3 regions of the Arthrobacter sp. JDC6 genome follow, and region 1 is predicted to be linked to each of the others. Evidence: predicted binding sites of a transcription regulator. Region 1 holds the regulator's gene; each other region holds the start of a gene.

Region 1 (3,269 bases):
CCTTCAGGTCGCCGCGGCCGTAGCCCCTCAGGTGGGTGACGCCGAGGCCGCGCAGGGTGATGATCTCCCCCGACTGGGTACCGGGCTTGACGTCGATCTCCTGCGTGCCGTCGAAGGTTTCCAGGCTGACATCCGTGCCCAGGGCGGCTGCCGTCATGGGGATGTGCAGGGTGGCGTGCAGGTCGTCGCCCTCCCGCACGTAGGTGGCGTCATTGTTGACGCGGATCTCCACGTACAGGTCGCCGGCCGGACCGCCCGCGGGGCCGGCCTCGCCCTGGCCGGAGAGCTGGATCCGGGTTCCGGTGGCCACACCGGCAGGGACCTTGATGGTCAGCGACCGGCGGCTGCGGATACGGCCCTGGCCGCTGCACTCGTTGCAGGGATCCTTGATGACGGTGCCGAAACCTTCGCAGGTGCCGCAGGGGGCGGCCGTCATGACCTGGCCGAGGATGGAGCGGACGGCCCGCTGGACCTGTCCGCTGCCGCCGCAGATGTCGCAGCGTTCCGGATGGGTGCCGGGGCGGCAACAGGATCCGTCACAGGTGGGGCAGACCACGGCGGTGTCCACTTCGAGTTTCTTGTTCACGCCGAATACGGCGTCGCGGAGGTCGATCCGTACGCTGATCAGGGCATCCTGGCCGCGGCGGATACGGGAAGCGGGACCGGACGTGCCGCCGGCGCCGAAGAAGGTGTCGAAAATGTCCTGGAACGCGAAGCCCTGGCCCGCGTAGCCTGCGCCGCCGAAACCGTTGTCGGTGCCGTTCTCATTGCCGGTGGTGTCGTAGATCCGGCGCTTCTGGGGGTCCGAAAGCACCTCGTAGGCGTGAGTTACTGCCTTGAACCGTTCCGATGCGTCCGCACCGGGGTTTACGTCCGGGTGTAGGGTGCGGGCCAGCTTGCGGTAGGCCTTTTTGATTTCTTCACCCGTCGCTTCGGGTGAGACTCCAAGGACGTCATAGTGGCTGCTCAAAGTTCGTATCTCTTCCTTGTTGTACTGCGTTCAGTTGGGCGGCCCAGCTCTTGCTTTCCGGCCGAAGCGCGCTCCGGCGGCCAAGAGTCAGGGCCCCAAAATCCTGGAAAGGTAGCGCGCCACTGCCCTGACGGCGGCCATGGTGGTGGGGTAATCCATCCGGGTGGGCCCGAGGATGCCTACTTTCGCCGAGCTGTCCGGACCGTAGGCAGTGGCCACCACGGAGGCCTCGGCAAGGCCGTCGTACGGGTTCTCCCGTCCGATGCTGACAGCGACGCCGCGGTGGTCCTGGGCCATTTCGCTCAACAGCCGCAGCATCACCACCTGTTCCTCCAGCGCCTCGAGCACCGGGCCGATGCTGAGGGGGAAGTCGACGTTGGACCTGGCCAGGTTGGCGGTGCCGGCCATGACCATCCGGTCCTCCCGGCTGTTTTGCGCCAGGCCCTCCAGCCCGAGCGCCAATGCGTGTGCCGCCTGCCGCTGCGGGTGCGGGGTGGCGGCGACGACGGCGGGCAGCGCCTGGGCCAGTTGGCGCAGCGGTGTTCCGCCCAGTGCACCGAGGAACCGGGTGCGCAGTTCAGCCAGTGCGTCGTCGCCAAGGTCCTGCCCGACGTCGATCACCCGCTGCTCCACCTTGCCGCTGTTGGCGATCAGGACGACGAGGACCTTGCGCGGGGCGAGCAGGACGAATTCGATGTGCCGGACCAGTGCCCTGCTCAGGTGCGGATACTGCACCACGGCAACCTGGTTGGTCAGCTGCGACAGCAGCCGGACGGTCCTCTCCAGCACGTCGTCGAGGTCGTCCGCGCCTTCGAGCAGGGACTGGATGGCGCGGCGTTCGGCGGCCGAGAGCGGCTTGACAGCCGAGATTTGGTCCACAAAGAGCCGGTAGCCCTTGTCCGTGGGAATCCGGCCGGCACTGGTGTGCGGGGCGGTGATCAGCCCCTCGTCCTCCAGTGCGGCCATGTCATTGCGGATGGTGGCGCTGGAAACACCAAGATGATGCCGCTCCACCAGGGCCTTGGACCCAACCGGCTCGCGGGAGTGGACGTAGTCCTCCACGATGGCCCGCAGTACTTCCAGCTTGCGTGGCTCGCTCACTCTCCACCTCCATCCATGGTTCGGGGCGCATGCCCCTCCCGATGCAACCCAGGGTTAGCACTCGACATGCCTAAGTGCTAACAGTCTATTATGCCTCGGCCCGTTGTTAGCATTGGTACCGCTCCGGGCGAAATTGCGGAGTTGAACACTAGCGCTAGGCGGATCAAATCCATGGATTACCGGAACTGGGGCCCACGCGGCATATCCGCTCCCGCACGGACGGAACTGCCGGAGGTCCCCGTGGAGCGCGGCATGGTGCTCGAGGAAGTGCAGTCAGGCTGGGTGGGTGCCGTGACCCGGGTGGAGAAATCCGGCGGCATGCATGTGGTGGCGCTGGAGGACCGCCGGGGAAAATCGCGTTCCTTCCGCCTTGGGTTCGGCTTCCTCCTGGAGGGCCGGCCGATCCGGCTGATGCCACCCGCCCCCCGGCCGGCCGCTGCCGGTCCCGCGGCGGGCAGGACGGCCTCGGGGTCCGTTCGGGTCGCCGGCCAACGCGCCCAGGTGGCCAAGGCCAGCCGGATCTGGGTGGAAGGCAAGCACGACGCCGAACTGGTGGAAAAGGTCTGGGGAGACGACCTCCGGGTGGAGGGCATCGTCGTCGAGCCCCTGCACGGCATTGACGACCTTGCCGCAGCCGTCGCGGACTTCAGGCCGGGGCCCGGCCGCCGTCTCGGCGTCCTGGTGGACCACCTGGTTCCTGACTCCAAGGAGTCCCGCATCGCGGATGCCGTCATGGCCTCCCCGGGCGCCGCCGGCAACGTCCTGATCGTCGGTCACCCCTACGTGGACGTCTGGCAGGCGATCCGGCCCGCTGTCCTTGGCATCGACAAATGGCCGGCCGTGCCCCGCGGGCAGGACTGGAAGACGGGGATCCTGAAAGCCTTCGGCTGGCCCCACGCCACCAAGGAAGATGTCGGCCTGGGATGGCAGAAGCTGCTGGGCGCCGTGCGCACGTACGCGGACCTCGAAGCGTCGCTGCTGGGCAGGGTCGAGGAAGTCATCGATTTCCTGACCGTGCCGTGAAGGGCGGACGGCGTCCCGGGAACCAGTATTCTTGGTAGTGCGGTTCCTTGTTTCCTGAGGCACTGCGCACCGCGCCGGAATTGTAGTCAGCACCACTTGCACCTTCGAAGGAACAGACTGTGGCAGAAAACGCACGTGATCACAGGGACGGCCAGGGCCGTTCCGAGTACCATGG
Region 2 (3,269 bases), 720 kb from region 1:
GACGACACGGTCAACTGGCCCACGATGGCGGGGCTGCTGAGGCCCGGCCTCCACTCGGTAATAAGGAAGGGCAAAGCTGTGGCCTGCGCGGCCTGCACTTTGAGCGACCGGACCATGTGCCGGTAATCGGGCAGCCCACCGCCCGGATCCGGATTGGAGGCCTCCCACGGCTGCAGCCACTCACTGTTGCGCGAGCGCACCTCCATCCATTCATTCTTGTCGCGGTACCGGATGGGCCGCAGGACCAAGTCGCCGCACTCCAGGGTGACCGGCCAGATGGGACCACTGCGCATGGCGCTAGCGGGAAAGGTCCGAGGTGAAACCTGGCAGCCATTCCCGCAGGCCCGGGCCCAGGTCGTCGCTGTCGATGGCGAGCTGGATGCAGGCCTTGAGGTAGCTGAGTTTGTCGCCGGTGTCGTAGCGCCGGCCCCGGAACACGACCCCGTACACCCCGTGCCCTTCACCATCACCGGAGGCAAGTTCCTGGAGGGCATCCGTCAACTGGATTTCCCCGCCCCGGCCCGGTTCGGTGTGTTCAAGGACGCCGAACACGGCGGGGTGCAGGACATAACGCCCGATCAGGGCCAGGTTGGAGGGCGCTTCCTCGGGTGACGGCTTTTCCACCAGCCGGTTGACGCGGACGTAGTCTTCGCCGTCGATGTCCTGGATGTCCGCACAGCCGTAGGCGCTGATCTCCGACGGCTCCACTTCAATCAGGGCGACGACGGACCCACCGGTTTTGGCCTGGACGTCAATCATCGTGCTGAGCAGTTCGTCGCGGGCGTCAATCAGGTCATCTCCCAGCAGGACAGCGAAGGCTTCGTCACCCACGTGCTGTTTTGCGCGGAGCACCGCATGGCCCAGGCCGTGGGGGTCGCCCTGCCGGACGTAGTGGATGTCACCCAACTGGCTGGCCGCCTGGATGGACGCCAGCTTCTCCGTGTCCCCTTTGTCCTCGAGCGTTGACTCAAGGGACGGCACGCGGTCGAAGTGGTCTTCCAGGGCCCGCTTGTTGCGGCCCGTAATCATCAGGATGTCGTGGAGGCCCACGTGGACGGCTTCCTCCACCACATACTGGATGGCAGGCTTGTCCACGACGGGGAGCATTTCCTTGGGCATCGCCTTGGTGGCTGGCAGGAACCTGGTGCCCAGGCCCGCGGCGGGAATGACGGCTTTGCGGACTCTGGGGTTACTGGTGTTCACCGGTCTAATCTAACGTCAGCGTCAAGCATTTCAGTAACCACCGGAGCGGCAAGCCCGTGCCGGTGCGGGAAGAACCTCCCAATACGGGGCATTGCAGGAAGGACACCATGCTGCAGGAGACCAACGCAGTCAAGGACGGCATCAGGGCCGCCCACCGCCGGCGGCGGGCAGCGCTGACGCCGGCGCAGCTCGAAGCTGCCGGCGCGGCCCTGGCCGTCCATGGGGAAGCATGGGCGGGGACGGTCACAGGGAAGCAGGCCTCGATAGCCTGCGTGTACCTTGGCGTGGGACACGAACCGCCCACCCTGCCCCTGATCAACGCCCTGCATCGCAGCGGCTATCAGGTACTGCTTCCGGTGTGCGAGGAAGGCCGCGAATTGAGCTGGGTGTTCTGGACGCCGGAGACCAGCTTCGAGCGCAGCAAATATGCACCAATCCTGGAGCCCACGGGGCACCGTCACGGGCCGGAAACGGCCGGTGCCGCAGCGGTGCTCTTTATTCCGGCCACCGCAGTGGACCTCGCCGGCAACAGGATCGGGCAGGGCGGAGGCTACTACGACAAATTCCTGGGGCACCTGGCTACGGCAGGGAAGGAAATTCCCCTGGCCGCTGTTATCTACGATGACGAATTGCTGCCCGCCGGCCGGATACCGGCCGAGAAGTTCGACCGACCGGTCCCGGCCGTCCTGGCCCCGTCCGGATACCGGCCATTGGCGGGCAACGCCTGAGCCCGTCCATTCGGGCACAGTGATAGAATTAGCACTCAGGCCCTGCGACTGCTAACGGTTTACCCGGTGGCAGCACGGGACCTCTCGTTTGCCCAAGAGGAGGAGCACCAGTGCCAACATATGCTTACGCCTGCAAGGATTGCGGCCACGCCTTCGACATTGTCCAGTCGTTCTCGGACAGCAGCCTGACGTCCTGCCCGGAATGCGAGGGCACGTTGCGCAAGAAGTTCAACAGCGTCGGTGTCGTCTTCAAGGGCTCGGGTTTCTACCGCACGGATTCCCGCGATTCCAAGGGCAGCTCCGTCTCCCCCGCACCCGCAGCGACGCCCGCTGCCACCCCCGCCGCGTCGGCGCCGGCAGCAGCTGCCGCCAGCTAAGCAGCCCAGGACTTTACGACGGCGGCCGGACGCTTCCTGCGTCCGGCCGCCTTTGTCCACATAGCCGCCGTCCGGGCTCCCGTGCCGCTTTGGCGTCACCTAGCGTGGGCGCATGCCAGTACTCTTCCGACGTCGCCGCGACGGTCTCCGGTTCCCCGGCCATGTCCATGCTGCAGGTGCCCGTAACATCCCCCGCCGCCCCGGACGGCGTCCCCTGCACTCGCGGTTTGCCGGCTGGCTCAGCCGCAACCGACGCCTCGTAGCGGCCCTGCTCTTGTGCGCAGCTGCAGCAATCGCTGTCCAGCAACTCACTCCCGCCCCGCTCACCACCGTCACGGCGCTGTCCGCTGCCCGGGACCTGCCCGCGGGAACAACGGTAACGGCAGCAGACCTGGCCCAGGTCCAGGTGCCGCCCGGGATGGTGACCGACGGCTTCCTCCGGGATGGATCCGCAACCGCAGGCAAGCAGCTCGCAGCGCCGCTGCGGAAGGGCCAGCTCCTCACCGACGCCCAGCTGCTGGGCCCCGGGCTCCTGGCAGGGACGCCCCCCGGTTCGGCCGCGGTTCCCCTGCGGATGGCGGATGCCTCATCCATCCAGCTGGTCTCCCCCGGCCAGCTGGTCAACATTGTGCTGACATCAGCCAACGGGTTCGACCAGAAGGGTCCCTCTGAGGTCCTGGCGTCTGCCGTCCCGGTGCTGTGGACCTCGAACAACGGCGGCCAAGGGGGTCAATGGCTCGGCACCACCGAGACCGATGGACTGATCGTGGTGGCAGCCACCGCCGAACAATCACTGCGCCTGGCCGGCGCCTCCACCCAGGGCAGGCTGTTCTTCGTCCTGGTCGGGCCGCCCTGACCTCAAGCGTGGCCCGGATGATGTGGGTCAGCCCCAGTGCGGCGGTTTCTGTTCCTTCAACCAGGTATCGTGATCGTCCTCCCGGTCACCCCAGCTGCGGGCGTC
Region 3 (3,269 bases), 1.4 Mb from region 1:
TACGTGGACCCTGCCGACCGGCGGGGCCTGTACCGCGCGTCGATCATCCTGGCCGTCGTGGGGCTGGCACTCTTCATTGCCACCCTGGTCAGCGTGGTGCAGGCCGACGGCCTTTCCGTTGCCGACACTCCCGTGCATGACTGGCTGCTGACCACCCGTTCAGCGGCCGTCACTGCCATCATGATCTTCCTGGCGGTGATCTTCGGCCCCATCGCGCTGCCCATCATCGTGCTGGTGGTGATCCTTGTCTGGGGATTCGCAGCCAAGCACGCCTGGCGCCCCATCCTGCTCGCCTCCGCGATGCTGACCGGAGTGATCATCTCGCAGATCATCCTGCACATCGTCCAGCGCTCCCGGCCCCCCGTGGACCAGATGCTGTTCGGCGCGGACCAGACCTTCTCGTTCCCGTCCGGGCACGTCCTGGGGGCCTGCGACTTCCTGCTGGTGGGCGCCTACCTGATTTTCTCCCGGCGCCGGAACCCGCGTGCCGCGGTGTTCGGCTTCATCGGGGCCGGGATCGGCATCATCCTCGCTATCGCCAGCCGGTTGTACCTTGGCTACCACTGGCCCACGGATGCGTTGGCGTCGTTCGCGCTCTCGCTGCTCATCCTCTCCGGGGTCATCGCGCTTGACACGTGGCGGACGGCCAGGATTCCGGGGGAACCGATCACCGGAGAGCTGTCAAGGGCCGAATCCACCGGAGAGTAGGAACTTACCGGGAGCAGTCCAGGAACCGGATCCCGCTTACTGGGCCGCTTCCTGGCCCACTTATTGCGGCCGCGATTTTGCCCGCTTGAGTGCCCGGTGCAGCTTCACGATGGCTGCCTCCAGCTCCAGTACCTTCGCAACGCCCGCCAGGTTCAACCCCTCCTGCAGGAGTTCGCCGATCCGCAGCAGTACGGCAATATCGTCGTCGCTGTACTGCCGCGTGCCGCCCGCCGTCCGCGAGGGCGTCAACAGTCCCTTGGTTTCGTACAGCCTGATGTTCTGCTGTCCGGTTCCCGTGAGCTCCGCCGCCACCGAGATGGCGTACAGGGCCCGTGAACCGGGGGAGCGGCCAGCCCGACCTGCTTCAGGATCCGCCATTCTTTCTCCCAAAGATCGCTTCCGCTGGTACCTTGCTTCAGTTTTGCACGAGTGCTATAAAAAATCTATATCCACCACCATAGATTAAAGGAGATGGTGGGTAGCTGCAGATCCAGCACCTGGAAGCTAAAGGAGTGGGAAATGATGTTGATGCGTACGGACCCGTTCCGTGAGCTGGACCGGCTCACGCAGCAGGTCTTTGGAACCTCCGCCCGCCCGGCAGCCATGCCCATGGACGCGTGGCAGGAAGACGGGGAATTCGTGGTGGCGTTCGACCTTCCCGGTGTGAACGTGGATTCCCTGGACCTGAACGTTGAGCGGAACGTCCTGACCGTCCGGGCGGAGCGCAAGGACCCCACGCAGCCCAACGTGGAGCTCGTGGCCTCTGAGCGTCCCCGGGGCGTGTTCAGCCGCCAGTTGATCCTGGGTGACACCCTGGACACCGAGCACATCAAGGCCAGCTATGAACAGGGTGTCCTGACCCTGCGGATTCCGGTTGCCGAGCAGGCCAAGCCGCGCAAGATCGAGATCCAGACCCAGCAGGGCGAGAAGCACCAGATCGGCAGCTAGGACCATGCTTTCGTGCCGGCGCCCCTGACCCTCCGGGCGGGGCGCCGGCGAAACAGGAGGCAGGATGACTGATCTCCCCGACTACTACGCCATCCTGGGCGTAGGCCGGGACGCCGGCCGCCAGGAAATCTCGCATGCCTACCGCGCCCTCATGCGCACCCACCATCCGGATATGGACGGCGGGCGGGCTTACGAAGGCATGGAGACCATGGGGGATACGACGGCGGAGAAGGGCAACACTGCACAGGGGGAGGAACTTCTCCGGATCATGCAGGCGTTTAACGTGCTGCGTGACCCCGGGCGCCGCGCTGACTACGACAGGAAGCTGGCGGCAGCTGCGCCCACCATCATTCCGGTCCGGAAAGTCCGCAGCCGTGGCGGGCAGTCCGGACCTCCCATCCGCGTCACCCCGGTGCGGTGGGAAAGCGGGCCCTGGTCCTGATCCAGGCCCTGGGCCATTGATCCAAGGAGGCGGAAAACTGCATGGGCGACTGGCGGCGCTACGATTCACACCTCATTCCTGCATTCTTCGAACGCTTTGAGCAGCGGTGGGGCGAGGGAACCGCGCCCTTCCTGGACCCGGAGGCGCACGAACAGCCTCTGCCGCGGGCACAGTGGATCAACCCCACTACGGGTGCTGCGCTGGCGGTGGTTCCGGTATGGACCGCCGATGAGAGGCAGCAGCGTTCCTTCGGCGTGTTCTACCTCCCGCCGGGCGGGGACATCTGGGTCCTGCGGCCCGGGTACACCGGCTACCTGGAGCCGTCCGACGACGACACGGAACACCTGGTGACGCTCCGGAATGATGCCTTCCGCAAGGCAGTGGCGCACGCCAAGGAGTTCCTGTTCGGCACCCAGTAGTTGCCGGCGCAGGGAGCGGAGTTACTGCTCGTCAGCCGACCTCCGCTGTGACATTCTGGGACGTACCCTAACTACCGTGACCAAAGGCTGGACCCCAATGCACATCACCGCCAAGGACCTCGCAGCGCTCATCCCCCCGGGGTTCACGCTTGGCGTCGCAACCGCAGCATTCCAGATCGAAGGGGCGCTGGACGAGGATGGGCGGGGACCGGCGGGCTGGGACAGGTTCGCTGCCCGGCCCGGTGCCATCGTTGAGGACCACAGCCCGGTGGTGGCCACGGACCACTACCACCGGATGCCGCAGGACGTGGCCCTCCTGAAGCAGCTCGGCGTTGACTCCTACCGGTTCTCTTTCTCCTGGCCGCGCATCCAGCCGGGCGGCACCGGCCCGGCCAACCGCGCAGGCATGGCGTTCTATGACCGGCTCCTGGACGAGCTCCTGGCCAACGGAATTTCGCCCATGGCCACCATCTACCACTGGGATACGCCCCTGGAACTGGATGAGGCCGGCGGCTGGATGAACCGGGACACCGCATACCGGCTGGGGGAGTACGCAGCGCTGGTGGCGGATGCCTTCGGTGACAGGGTGGCCCGGTGGGTCACCATCAACGAGCCGGCAACGGTGAGCGCCAACGGCTACTCGCTGGGGCTGCACTCCCCAGGCAAGGAGTTGGCCCTGGGTGCCTTCCCCACGGTCCACCACCAGCTGCTGGGCCACGGGCTCGCCGTCCAGGCCCTTCGCGCGGCGCGGG

Evidence for each region. The regulator HrcA, encoded in region 1, represses chaperone genes, less so after heat shock. The targets are predictions, from matches to a motif close to TTNGCACTCGNNNNNNNCGAGTGCNAA.
Region 2: a site for HrcA is predicted at 1,960-1,986, ahead of ACV095_RS06420 (FmdB family zinc ribbon protein). Genes of this name have one in related genera too.
Region 3: a site for HrcA is predicted at 1,118-1,144, ahead of ACV095_RS03120 (Hsp20/alpha crystallin family protein). Genes of this name have one in related genera too.

The regions. Positions count from the first base shown of each region.
Region 1 is NZ_CM151278.1:2,087,413-2,090,681, reverse strand. Features, by position in the region: gene dnaJ (molecular chaperone DnaJ) at 1-970, opposite strand, end outside; gene hrcA (heat-inducible transcriptional repressor HrcA) at 1,058-2,071, opposite strand; gene ACV095_RS09750 (DUF3097 domain-containing protein) at 2,243-3,094, shown strand; gene ACV095_RS09745 (DUF4870 domain-containing protein) at 3,214-3,269, shown strand, end outside.
Region 2 is NZ_CM151278.1:1,369,454-1,372,722, reverse strand. Features, by position in the region: gene ACV095_RS06435 (GNAT family N-acetyltransferase) at 1-293, opposite strand, end outside; gene galU (UTP--glucose-1-phosphate uridylyltransferase GalU) at 298-1,203, opposite strand; gene ACV095_RS06425 (5-formyltetrahydrofolate cyclo-ligase) at 1,311-1,931, shown strand; gene ACV095_RS06420 (FmdB family zinc ribbon protein) at 2,042-2,308, shown strand; gene cpaB (Flp pilus assembly protein CpaB) at 2,421-3,164, shown strand; gene ACV095_RS06410 (AAA family ATPase) at 3,192-3,269, opposite strand, start outside.
Region 3 is NZ_CM151278.1:674,399-677,667, forward strand. Features, by position in the region: gene ACV095_RS03110 (phosphatase PAP2 family protein) at 1-708, shown strand, start outside; gene ACV095_RS03115 (MerR family transcriptional regulator) at 769-1,086, opposite strand; gene ACV095_RS03120 (Hsp20/alpha crystallin family protein) at 1,231-1,656, shown strand; gene ACV095_RS03125 (J domain-containing protein) at 1,721-2,098, shown strand; gene ACV095_RS03130 (hypothetical protein) at 2,140-2,517, shown strand; gene ACV095_RS03135 (glycoside hydrolase family 1 protein) at 2,615-3,269, shown strand, end outside.